Regions from separate parts of the Polycladomyces zharkentensis genome, predicted to be linked through region 1. Evidence: a T-box and tRNA genes for the amino acid it is inferred to sense, from the RefSeq annotation. Region 1 holds a T-box; the other holds one or more tRNA genes.
The links. A T-box is a leader RNA that pairs with one kind of tRNA and senses whether it is charged. The one in region 1 lies ahead of leuS (leucine--tRNA ligase), so its partner is inferred to be a tRNA-Leu.
Positions count from the first base shown of each region.

Region 2: it has a tRNA-Leu gene. The T-box ahead of leuS (leucine--tRNA ligase) is inferred to sense a tRNA for this amino acid. The anticodon was not compared.

Region 1 is NZ_JAFHAP010000004.1:350,862-357,446, reverse strand. It holds gene JQC72_RS03570 (shikimate dehydrogenase) at 288-1,139, shown strand; gene JQC72_RS03565 (nicotinate-nucleotide adenylyltransferase) at 1,161-1,745, shown strand; gene yqeK (bis(5'-nucleosyl)-tetraphosphatase (symmetrical) YqeK) at 1,735-2,313, shown strand; gene rsfS (ribosome silencing factor) at 2,328-2,672, shown strand; T-box leader at 2,808-3,047, shown strand; gene leuS (leucine--tRNA ligase) at 3,103-5,559, shown strand; gene JQC72_RS03545 (hypothetical protein) at 6,237-6,386, shown strand; gene JQC72_RS03540 (M24 family metallopeptidase) at 6,522-6,585, shown strand, end outside.
Region 2 is NZ_JAFHAP010000018.1:86-6,670, reverse strand. It holds gene JQC72_RS15585 (S8 family peptidase) at 1-910, opposite strand, end outside; gene JQC72_RS15580 (hypothetical protein) at 1,013-2,668, opposite strand; gene JQC72_RS15575 (glycosyl hydrolase family 18 protein) at 2,828-4,249, shown strand; tRNA gene JQC72_RS15570 (tRNA-Arg) at 5,264-5,340, opposite strand; tRNA gene JQC72_RS15565 (tRNA-Leu) at 5,346-5,432, opposite strand; tRNA gene JQC72_RS15560 (tRNA-Cys) at 5,535-5,608, opposite strand; gene JQC72_RS15555 (YugN family protein) at 5,664-6,089, shown strand; tRNA gene JQC72_RS15550 (tRNA-Trp) at 6,092-6,165, opposite strand; tRNA gene JQC72_RS15545 (tRNA-Thr) at 6,176-6,251, opposite strand; tRNA gene JQC72_RS15540 (tRNA-Phe) at 6,256-6,331, opposite strand; tRNA gene JQC72_RS15535 (tRNA-Ser) at 6,437-6,530, opposite strand.

The sequences.
Region 1 (6,585 bases):
GAGAGCCGGAAAGTGATGCGGACGATATAAATCAGACACACTCCAGGATGTGTCTGGTTATTTCCATAAGGGGGCAACGTTTTCCCTGGTGAGCGACTACCAAGCCCGACCGAGCGAAGACCCGGAAAGCGCAGGAATGAAATCGCGGGCAATTTCCTCTCAGCGAAGCGTACTTTGCCCGCGTTTTGCACCCCGGTCGGAGCGAGTGAAGAAAACGAGTCCGCCCGCGGGTTTCATCTTTCGAGAACTTGGAAAAGGTTAAAATGGGGGAGAGGAGAGCATCACCTATGCACATCGACGGAACGACCGGTGTCGTGGCCTTGTTGGGTCATCCGGTGGCCCATTCCAAATCGCCGGAGATGATGAATCGTGCGTTTCAGGCGGCCGGCCTCCCTTATTTATATGCGGCGTTCGACGTGGCTCCGGAAGCGTTGAGCGATGCCGTTCGCGGTTTGCGCGCCTTGGGTGTCCGTGGTTGGAATGTGACGATCCCGCACAAAGTCGCCGTGATGGAATGGTTGGACGAAGTGGATGAAACGGCCAAGGCCATCGGTGCCGTCAACACGGTGGTCAACGACAACGGTCGATTGGTCGGATACAATACCGACGGTGCGGGCTATCTGCGCTCGCTTCGGGAAGAGACCGGCTTGGAAATTACAGCGCAACGCGTATTGATGATCGGTGCCGGCGGCGCGGCCCGGGCGGTGGGACATGCATTGGCGACGGCGGGGGTGCGGCATATCACGGTGGCCAACCGCACGGTGGAAAAAGCGGAAAAGCTGGCCGCCCATCTCCGGCAGTGGACGGCGACAGATGTCGTCGGGTTGTCTGAGATCGACCGGGTGATGGAGGAAACCACCCTGCTGGTGCAAACCACATCCGTGGGAATGCATCCGCATGCGGACGAGATCCCGATCAACCCGTCCTGTTTGCATGACCGGCTCATCGTGAGTGATCTGATTTACCGGCCGAAGTGGACCCGGTTGTTGGCAGAGGCGAAAAAGCGGGGAGCCCGTGTGCATTCCGGATTGGGCATGTTGCTCTATCAAGCGGTGTTGGCGTTTGAACACTGGATGGGACGTCCTGCGCCGGTTGAAATCATGCGGGAGGTGCTGGAAGCCTCACTGCAAGGAGAATGATGGTGGAAATGAGGATGTGTGATGAACATCGGCATTTTTGGCGGCACGTTTGACCCGATTCATATCGGGCATCTGATCATTGCCGAACAGGCATGGCAAAGTGCCGGGTTGGACGAGGTGTGGTTCATCCCGGCAGCATCTCCGCCCCACAAGCCGGGACAGGACATCACACCTGCAGAACATCGGGTGGAAATGGTCAGGCTGGCGATTCGCGATCATCCCAAGTTTCGATTGTCCACGGTTGAGTTGCAACGACCTGGACCGTCCTATACCGTGGATACGGTTCGCCAGCTGTGCGCACAGCATCCACGCGATCGGTTTTTTCTCATCGTGGGCGGGGACATGGTGAATGATTTGCCGAATTGGTATAAAATAGAGGAAATCCTGCAAATGGTGGACATCATCGGACACGCGCGTCCCGGAACGACAACGGACGCTTTGCCCCCGGAGATCGCGGAGAAAGTGATCTGGGTGCGAGATCCCGTCACCGTGAATGTCTCGTCCACACAGATTCGCCGGCAACTGGCGAGCGGTGCTTCCGCGCGGTATCTTTTGCCGGAACCGGTGCGCAAGTACATCAAGGGGAAGAGATTGTATGGAACGTGAGGCATTGTTGCAAGCTGTAGAAAAGGAACTGCCGCGATCGCGGTTTGAACACACTTTGCGCGTGGCGGAGACGGCCGTTCGACTGGCCGATCGGTTCGGAGCCGATAAGGAAAAGGCCGATTTGGCGGGCATACTGCATGATTACTGCAAATATTGGCCGGATGAACGCATGCGGGACTGGATTCTTCGTCATCATTTACCGTCGGATCTGTTACACTATAATAAAGAATTGTGGCATGCCCCCGTCGGTGCCGAAGCGGTGCGCGAGTGCCTGGGGGTAACGGACCCCGAGGTGTTGGACGCGATCCGTTACCATACGACCGGACGGCCGAACATGACGCGTTTGGAACAAGTGATATTTCTAGCGGATTACATCGAACCCGGCCGACGGTTTCCCGGTGTGGACGAAGTGCGCGCCGTGGCCGAATCCGATTTGGACCGTGCCGTGCTGATGGCACTCGACAACACGATTCGCTTCCTGATTGACCGTGGTCAAAAGGTGTATCCGTTGACGCTTTTGGCCCGCAACGATGTGTTGGAGCGGGTGTCAGGAAAAAATTCATCCTGAGGAGGGTATCGTTTTTGAACCTGGTGGAGATTGCGCAATTGGCGGCTGCGACTGCCGAGGAGAAAAAGGCACAGCGTGTCACCATCCTGGATATCCGTGGATTATCGGTGATCGCCGATTACTTCGTCATCTGTCACGGAAATTCGCAAAAGCAAGTGCAAGCCATTGTGACTGCGATCAAGGACAAGATGCACGAGGCAAAGGTTCCTCTCAGAGGAATCGAAGGGTTTGCCGAGGCGCGCTGGGTACTGATGGACCTCGGAGATGTAGTCGTCCACGTCTTCCACAAGGATGAACGCGAATTTTACGACCTGGAACGGTTGTGGGGCGATGCCAGGGAAATTCGACAGGTTCAGTGAATCATGAACCGGTTTGAAATGGGTCCATTTTGTGAACAATGTTAAAAACACGTGAACAAATGGTTCAAAACCCATTGACACTTGTCCAAGCTGTTTCATATAATGTGAATCAAACGTCGCTAAAAGCCAAGATTCGACAAAGCTTGGATGAGGAGTAGTAATCCAGCTTACTCTGCTCAGAGAGTCGGCATCAGGTGCAAGCCGATCAGAGAGGTTGGGTGAACTCGCCTCATCGCTCCGGATGGGAAAGCTCAGTACTGTCCGGCGGAACATCCCCGTTACGGATGAAGGAGTGGGCATTTGTCCGGCAGACGCCGTACAAATGTCAACTAGGGTGGTACCGCGGGAGTTGTGAACTAACCTCTCGTCCCTAGCATGGAAGGCTGGGGGCGGGAGGTTTTCATATTTGGTGAGAAGGAGGTTGGGTCACATGCGGACGTATCAACCGAGTGAAATCGAACCGAAATGGCAAGCGGTCTGGCAGGAGCGCCGCATGCACCGGACCGACGAGGATCGGGACAAACCGAAATTTTATGCGCTGGAACAATTCCCTTATCCTTCGGGTGAAGGGTTACATATGGGCCATGTCCGGGTGTATACCATCGGGGATGTGATTGCCCGGTTCAAACGGATGAATGGTTATCGCGTCCTGCACCCCATGGGTGCCGACGCATTCGGCCTTCCGGCGGAGAATGCCGCCATCCAGCGGGGGGTGAATCCGCGCGAGTGGACGTTGAAAAATATGAAGCGGATTCGGGAGGAGCAGACCCGGTTGGGCGTATCGTACGACTGGGAGCGGTATGTCGGTACGTGTCTGCCGGACTATTACAAGTTGACACAGTGGCTGTTTCTGCTCTTTTACGAGCGCGGCCTGGCTTACCGCAAAAAGGCGGCCGTCAACTGGTGCCCCACCTGCAACACGGTGCTGGCCAACGAACAGGTTGAAGACGGGCTGTGCTGGCGTTGTGACACGGAGGTGACCAAAAAGGAGCTGGAGCAATGGTTCCTGCGCATCACCGATTACGCCGACCGTCTGCTCGAAGGATTGGACCGTCTGCCGAAGTGGCCGGACAAAGTAAAGGCCATGCAGCGTAACTGGATCGGTCGCAGCGAGGGGGCGCACGTCACCTTCACCATTCCCGAACTGGATGATGAAAAAGTGACCGTGTTCACCACCCGTCCCGACACATTGTTCGGTGTCACTTACTTGGTGTTGGCACCGGAGCATCCGCTGGTTCCGCAATTGATCCGCGGGAAGGAAAACGAATCGGACATCGCCGATTTTATCGAACGCATGCGGAAAGAATCCGAAATCACGCGGACAGCGGCGGATGCGGAAAAAGTGGGGTATTTTACGGGAGCGTACGCCCAACATCCTTTAACCGGCGAAAATGTACCGATCTGGGTGGCCAACTATGTCTTGATGGATTACGGAACCGGTGCGGTGATGGGAGTACCGGCCCACGACGAGCGTGACTTCCTGTTCGCCAAAAAATACGATTTGCCGATCCGTGTCGTCATCCGTCCGGAGGAGAGCGACACCGACGAGTTGACCGAAGCGTATACCGGTGAAGGGAAACTGATCAACTCGGGTGATTTCAACGGATTGAACAACCGGGAAGCGATCAGGGCCATCGCCCGTCATCTGGAGGAAAAAGGGTTGGGCGGACCGACGGTCAACTATCGCCTGCGCGACTGGTTGATTTCGCGGCAACGGTATTGGGGATGCCCGATTCCGATTGTCTACTGCGACGATTGCGGCATTGTCCCGGTGCCGAAAGAACAGTTGCCGGTCCTTCTGCCCGAAGACGTCGTATTTGACGGCAAACGCAATCCGCTCACCACGTCGGAATCGTTTGTGCACACCGAATGCCCCCGCTGCGGCAAGTCGGCACGCCGGGAGACGGACACGATGGATACGTTTATCGATTCGTCCTGGTATTTCTTCCGGTATACGGATGCGCACAACGAAGACATGCCGTTCGATCCGGACAAGGTGAAGGAGTGGCTGCCGGTCGACGAGTATATCGGCGGGATTGAGCACGCCGTGTTGCATTTGTTGTACTCACGGTTCTTTACCAAGGTCCTGTACGATGCCGGTTTGGTGCCGGTGGATGAACCGTTCACCAGCCTGCTGACTCAAGGAATGGTGCTCAAGGACGGGGCGAAAATGTCCAAGTCCAAAGGCAACGTGGTCAGCCCGATGGACATCGTGGAAAAATACGGAGCGGACACCGCGCGGATGTTTATCCTGTTTGCCGCACCGCCGGAGCGTGACTTGGAATGGTCGGATGCCGGTGTGGAGGGAAGCTACCGTTTCCTGAACCGCGTCTGGCGGATGGTGGAGCAGCACGCCTCCCTGTTCGAACAACGTCCCGCACCCGATATGACGAGCAGGGAAGCCCAAGAACTGAACCGGTTGCGGCACCGGACCGTCAAAAAAGTGACGGAAGACGTAAATGAACGTTATCACTTTAACACCGCCATCAGTGCCATTATGGAATTGGTCAACGGCATCTATGCTTATCCGGAGGATGCCGACCGTGGAACGCTGGCCGATGCGATTGAGACGGTCGTGCTGTTGTTGGCGCCGTTTGCCCCGCATATCGCCGAAGAACTGTGGCAGCGGATGGGTCATCAAGACAGCGTGCATGCCCAGTCGTGGCCGACTTTCGATCCGGCGGCTTTGGTGCAGAACGAAGTGGAGATCGCGGTGCAGATCAACGGCAAGGTGCGGGACAAAGTGGTTGTGCCGGCCGAGGCGGACAAAAGCGAAGTGGAAGCAATGGTGATGAAGCTGGACCGCATCCAAACGCTGTTGGAAGGGAAAACGGTCCGCAAGGTGATCGTCGTACCGCGGAAACTGGTCAACATCGTGGCCAACTGAACCACATGATCGGATGTATCATGGTTTAGGATAAGCGAGCGGGAATCCTCCCCATTTCAATGGGGTAGATGGATAGCGAGCGTTGCTCGGTATCCTCTTTCGGGGATGCTTAGAGCAACAATATAATATTGACATGGAGTGCGGAAACACTTAAAACACTATATCCAAGCGAAAACTCGGTAAACAAAACCAAACCAGGCATGGGACGTGCCTTCGTGGATGGATGCAGGGCACTGCGCCAGATGAAGCGAGAAGCTCGCCATTGAAATGGCGATGTAGTTCACCGACTACTCAAGCCCGATAGAAAGGACCGGAACGCGCAGGGATTCTATTGCCGGTCGTGTTGTCGAACCCTGTGCTTCCGGTGCTGGGCGGGCTTGTTTTCTTACGTTCGTTCCATCGTAACGGTTAGAGTTGCTCGATACAAATTCAGATTCGCTCCTCTAAAAGTGAAGGGTATTCGTTTTCCACGAGCGACCTTTCAGCTTGTCGAAAGGGAAGAGAGGGAAAACAGCTCACCCGGAATCACGATTGTACCCGCCACTCTGTCAGCAGTTGCAGCTCGCTTTGTGGGCGGGCTTTTTCTTTTTGCATGAGAAATCGATCTCTTCCATATCCTAAAGGATAATCGCCGATCACATCTGAAGATCGGAAATCCGCAGGAAAGGAAGTTGTCTATGCGCGTGGAACCCGATTCAAAATTACCGCCGATCGGAGCGGACGAAGCCCGTGATGCCAAGTTGGCGCAGGAAGGAACGACCTTGGGCAGTGCCGTGGATGAGAACAAAGAAAAAAAAGTGAAAGGTCCCAACCGGCCTTCCACTTGAGATGTCGAACCGCTTCAAGCCCGGTCCGGTTGCAGGTGCAGCCGTGAACCGGGCCTTTTGATAAAGAGCGAGCTTCAGGGTTGGGATGTCGGGAGGGCTTTGTCCCTCACGCAAGTCTGACAGCATTTGGGTGCAATGGAGTCGAGAAGGGCGAAAACACTTAACTACCATGGCTTTCTCCACGATGGTACTGTTTGGG
Region 2 (6,585 bases), on a different contig from region 1:
TCAGATTGGCCACATCCATTCCGTCCCGTACCGCGTCCTCCACCGCTTTGGCGATATAGATGCTTTCCGCTTCGCATTCGTTGCACGGAAATACATTGTAGTTACCCAAATATGCCTTCGGCGCGACACCGCTCAAAGGTTTCGTCGCTGTACCGGACGGATCTCGGTAATCCGCAATGCCGGCGATCGTACCCGCCACGTGCGTACCGTGACTGTCGATCGCTTCGGGTGTTTTGGTCGGGTCCGGAGAGTAAACCCGTGCGACGATCACCTTGTTGCTGGTAAAACGGGTGTCCCCTTTGGGGAAGCCATCAGGAGTCTTTAGAGCAGGATCGGTCAGAAAAGGATGTTTGGCGTCGATCCCGCTGTCGATCACCGCCACTTTGATCCCTTTCCCGTCATACCCGGATTTCCACATCGGGATGTCGCGGATGATCTCGTGGCTCACATTCATTGCCGGGCGGTACTTGATGCTTTTGACCACCCGTTTGACCCCGGGAGCCTGACGCAGGATGCTCGGGTCTGTGCCGTTGGTCTTTACGGCCAAACCGTTCAAAGTGATCGCATACTCTGTCACTACCCTTGCTTTGGGTGCATTTCTCCGGAGCCAATTTTTTACCGTGTCTCGCTTGCTCTGCAGTCGTTTGGCGTAGGATTGCACGGCTTCGGACTGCATACTGATCTTGGCGCCCTCATCGGGCTTTGTTTTGGCGTATCCCTGGATTCCACCGTTGTACTCCGCAATGGCAGGATCACTCAACTCGACAAAGTAATACCCGTCTCCTCCCGAATTGACCACCGTTTGATCGCTGGAAGGATCATACCATGCGGAAGCCGGTACGAAAGCACCGGTAACCGTGAGCAAAAGGGCCAACAACACTGCGAACAACACTTTGGTTCTGCTGCGCATCCTGTCCCTCCCGATATGAGATGTTTGGCCTATATACAATACTTCGTTTATTCCATAAAATCCTTCTATACTGAAAATATCCGGAAAAATTTTTGCGCTTTTTTACTGTGACCGGTATAACTCGCGGATGGCATCAATTTGCTTCAACCACGCATCAGCCGTCTCCTGAGGAATCTCCTTGCCCGATTGTGCCGAAATCTTGTTCTCCAACGCTTCCAATTGATTCAGTGCTTTGCCGATTTCTTCGGAGAAATAGTAATCCATCGCATTTTCGGCGGTGTTCACCAGATTGGCTTTCACCTCTTCGTCCATGCGTGCCAATCGGATATCGTCAAACAAATCGTAAGTCAGATACGTGGTATTGACATGATGAAAGGTATGCGCTTGCCGCTCAGGATCATAATGCAGGATTTCCCCGATCAGGCGGGGCATGTCCCGTTCAATCGCCCAACTTGCATCCGTTTCAAATTGGGGATTGTCCAGTTTGAACCCTTCCGCCTGGATCGCATCGAAACCGACATTGGTCCAATAGTTGTTGACACCTTTTTTTTCAATCAGCCGAAACGTCAGCGTCGCTTTGGGCTTCCCTTTGAGATACGGTGTCAGATCGAGGCTGATCTCCCGCCATTTGAGATCGGTCAATTCGGTCGCCACATCCTCTTCCCAAACGACTTGCCCGTCGATCAGCAGTTGCTTCACGTGATATCCGGGGATGTTGGGCCCTTCATCCATCGTCCGAAAGGTGAGCTTGTACGAGTCCGTCCGACCAGGTACCGAACGGATCGTTTGCGTGGCATCCACGTGATCACCGGGTTGGGTGGCTGACGCAGCCGGGACGAAAAAGCTGAGATAACCATTCCCGTCGGCCGCTTTATGATCTTCCGGTTCGGGCAAATTTTCCTTGGCCAACGAATAGGTGACCACTCCGTTCAGTTTCCCGTCCTGCACCGCGTCCAGCGCCGTCTGCAACACTTCCCGCACATAAACGGGACTGGGATTGGCCGGAGTGCGCGACAATTTGGACGCGTACACCATCCAAATCAGGTCCAATCCGTATTTTCGGGTAAGCGCACTCGCCTGTTCGATTTGTGCAGGTTCCGATGCCCAGATTTGTGTGTTTCGGTACGGATCGTCCCGGTAAGCCAGAATGACACCGTCGATATAAGCGCCGCGCGTTTTCAGGAAATCCTCGTTCAACGCCACCGAATACATAACCGGATAGAACTGCAGATCCGGATTGATGCTTTTGGCGGTCTCCTTCATCTGTTCCATATATGCCGGAGTGTAAAAATTCAGGTTGTGATTGAAATCGTCGATCGCCCAACCGATCAGATTCGGATATTGCTTCGACATCTGTGCGATCGCTTGTGCCCAAGCGAGATAATCCGTCGTGTAGGGATATGATTTTCTCGTCCCCGTCGATTCCGTGGGCGGGACCAGATAGACAATGACACGGATACCTGCTTTTTGAGCCGCCGGCATGAATTCATGCACAAAATCATCCCAGTCGGTCCGCTCATGCCACACCAGGTAAAAGTAGGTATTGATGTTCAATTCCTTCAACCGTTGAATCATAGCGGGCGTATCCACATGGTAAATCCCATCGGACCGTGGCGTTTTTTCCCTGATTTCCATGGCATAGTCTGCCAGCATCGCCGCCTTTCTTTCCTCCGCCTGTACCTGTGGGATGGCCTGCCCGATTACCGCAGTTCCCCACAAAAGAGATGCCAGCAACAACCAACAACAGATTTTCCACATGAAAATGACCCCCTTTTCTCCACTATCGCTAATTACGATACGAAGAATCCCTTTTCCTTCCATCAAAAACAGGACCAAAAAATAGGTCTTTTGGCACTATTACCCACGGAATCGTTTCACTATGATAGGCATGGACCCATTTTCCAGGAGGAGAGAACCGTGCGGAATCATTTTGATTTATACAAAAAACCGAAACCAACTCCACCCGAGAAACAACCGGAAAAGCGATCATGGCAGTGGCAGGGCTTATCATTTACCACTTGGACCGTTCTGCTCTTTCTATTGATCGCAGGTACGGCGAGTGCGGGCGTTCTCTATTTCGTCAACCGGTGGGCCCCGCTGGTGGAAATGGCGAAACCGCAGCACACCCCTGCCAAACCGTCCTCAACCCGACCGTTTGCCGGAGGGGATGATCCGTACGGTTGGGAAGAGGAGGATGATGGGGGAGACACGGACGCTGGATCCGGTCCCTTCCCCTCCCCGGATGCAAAACAGCCGGTACCACCGCCACCGTTCCATAACCGCTGGCATTCGCCCGATCAGCACACCCCACCAGACCATATCGGGAGGTCCCGCCCGTCACCGCCTGTAGTCGCGCCGCCGACCGCGAACCCGCCGTCTTCGCCCGTTCAGCCCAAGGTGGCCGTTTATGTACCGTATTGGGAAACGGATACCGCCACTGTTTCATTTCAACAGCATGCTCCCTCCATAGACACAGCGTATTTCTTTTGGTACGAACTGAAGGCGGACGGTACCATCGGTCCCATTTCTTCGGCGAAAGGCAATGAAAAAATCCTGACACTGGCTCGACAACGCCAGATCGACATCATCTTTTCCCTGGGAAACGGTTGGGACCCCAAGCGACTGCATTACTGGCTGGCAACGGCGGACCGGCGACATATTTTGGCGCAACGAATCGCCCAATGGGCCGAACGGCAACAGATCGATGGTGTGGAATTAAACTTGGAGCCGCTGCTCGCCGAGGACCGGGAGCGTTTGTCCGATTTTGTCGCGCTTGCTTCCCGCAGTTTGCACGCCAAACGAAAACAACTGCACATCTCCGTTTTTCCCAAAACCCGTGAACCGGGAGGATGGTCCGGGCAGATTGCCCAGAACTGGCAACAACTCGGCCGACATGCAGACAAAGTGAACATCATGACATTTAACTACAGCCAGAACAAGCCGGGACCCGGGACCCCGCTGACGTGGTTGGAAACGGTCCTCGCTTTTGCTGTTACCAAAATGCCGGTGGAGAAAATACAAGTGGTTTTGCCGTGGACCGGCCAACTGTGGAGGACAGATCGTACATATCCCGGTCCGTTGACATATGAATCAGCGCAGATGCTGCTTCGAAAAGGGTGGTCTCTCCGACGCGATGCAAACCATGAACCGTATCTGGTGAAGCGGCAAGAGGGTAAAACCGAGACAGGCTATTTCCAGGACACCGTCAGCTACAATGCCAAACTGAATGTCATCATTCAACGCTTTCCCGGTATCGGAGGTGTGGCTCACTGGTATATCGGAACGGAAGATCCGAAAGTGTGGACGCTGATTGAACAAGCGAAGCAATCGAATCGTTAGAAGTAAGCAGTCGGGGTGGAGAAATCCGGGCCATTCCGATAAGAAAGGAAATCATACATCCAGGATCTATTCAGGGTTTGACATCATCCGCGGACCCCGATTTTTTGTCTCCGCTCCGTAGCAACAGCGCATGTCGCCCCAATGGGAAATTCGGACCCGCCCCCTTAAAAAAGTGGCCATTTTCCCACGAGCGCCCTTTGAGCGTTTGCGTTACAGGGCAGGGAAAACAGTGCACCTGAAATCGTGAGTGGCTGGATCAGATTTACGGCAGTCTGAACCCATCTAGGATGTGCGTGATCTTTACAGAAATGGCTGTCTGAAAGCCCACGGCGAACATCGGCAATGACTTTTGTGCGGCCGGCCGCATGCAATTGGAACGTTTCCTCCAGATCGGTACGGGTTCCGACAATGGGGCCGATTACTTGGATCCCGTTGAGGACGGTTTCAAAAATGGGCAGATTCACGTGGTTGTCTGCCGGCAGTGCAACAAGACAAGACGACCACCGCGATACAGGGTAGGAAGTGCTCTTGGGGTATTTGCATCGAGGGAGGAGTTTGCTCGTGATCCCCTTCACGGGGATGGCCAGGGCAAACACGAGATGTTGGCATATTGATCGAACTGTGCTCATCCTACTGGCAGTCGGATTTTGTACGTCGTGGCAGGAGGTTCTGGTGGCGAAGACTCCCACCAAGTAAGACCATGAGAATGAGTCAAGAGGAACCGGCGTACCGGTATACCACGGGCACTTCCGTTGGTCGCAGGTACGTCGCCCATACGGGTACATACAGCGTTGCTGCAGAACTGCATGGGACTGGGTGATGACACACCCCTGAGCCCGGTCGTCGTCGCGGAAACGGACTGCGGACACCAACGCTCCGGGAATCCCACGTCTTCAAACGTATGGAGTGTTCAAAAGATTCCTTTGCTTTTGGACCCATGAATATCCGGAAATGCTTTAGACTCATTCCAAAAAGCAAAACCACCATCCATGTGGATGGTGGTTTTGCTTTTGTTGGCGTGCCCTGAGAGATTCGAACTCCCGACCTTCTGATTCGTAGTCAGACGCTCTATCCAGCTGAGCTAAGGGCACATGGTTGGTGCGGACGAAGGGACTTGAACCCCCACGGTCTTGCGACCACAAGATCCTGAATCTTGCGCGTCTGCCAATTCCGCCACGTCCGCGTGTTTTGTTTTTGTCTTTCAATCAGCGGCGACATCATTCATTTTATTATAGCTTGTTCATGATGTCAACCCTTTTTTTCGAAGAAATTTTTTTCTAGATTTTGGAGGCGGCACCCGGATTCGAACCGGGGGTAAAGGATTTGCAGTCCTCTGCCTTACCACTTGGCTATGCCGCCTTATCGCATGATCGACAGCATCCTGTCGCACACTACTGTGAAAGGAGGGGTATCCATGATCCCATTACACTCACCCGTGATCGAAAACGTACAGGGACGTTTTGCCGACGTGGAATCCCTGTTTGCTAAAGAAGGGTTCCAACTGGGCGGTGCATATGAATATGACCACGGTTACTTTGACAAGGCCCTGGACTGGGAATCGGACGCGCATCAGTCTTACCTGCGCGTTCCCGTTTCCTCCGTCAAAGGACGGATCGGTGATCCAGAAGCCACCGTCAAGCTCGGCCGGCCTTTTGTGCTGCGTCACGAATATCAAGCCGGACCGGATGACAATGCCGACACCGGTACCTTTTCCGGCTTGATCGACCAGTTCCAAGAACCGGCCATCAAGGACGCTCCTGTCGATGAGAAATGGATCGACAGGGCACAATCGGCGCTTCACGAGCTTGAATCCCGGATTCAAAACGAATTCCGGAAGTGATTTGGCAGGGGCGGTAGGAATCGAACCCACACTGGAGGTTTTGGAGACCTCTGTTCTGCCATTAAACTACGCCCCTCCACTATCCGTGGTGCCGATGAGAGGACTCGAACCTCCAACCTACTGATTACAAGTCAGTTGCTCTACCAATTGAGCTACATCGGCATGATGGTGGTTCGGGACGGAATCGAACCGCCGACACGAGGATTTTCAGTCCTCTGCTCTACCAACTGAGCTACCGAACCAAGGCGAAATATATCCTAACATAGTGAAGAGGAATCCGTCAACCGGATTGCTCGTTTTCAATTTGTTGAAAAAAGACTCCTGAGACCCAGAAGTCGGCATGAAAATGGCGGAGAGGGAGGGATTCGAACCCTCGAGGCGGGTTTTGCCCGCCTACACGATTTCCAATCGTGCTCCTTCGGCCAGCTCGGACACCTCTCCGCGTTGCCTATAGAGGTGAACGAGCTGGCCGAAGGAGCACGATTGGAAATCGTGT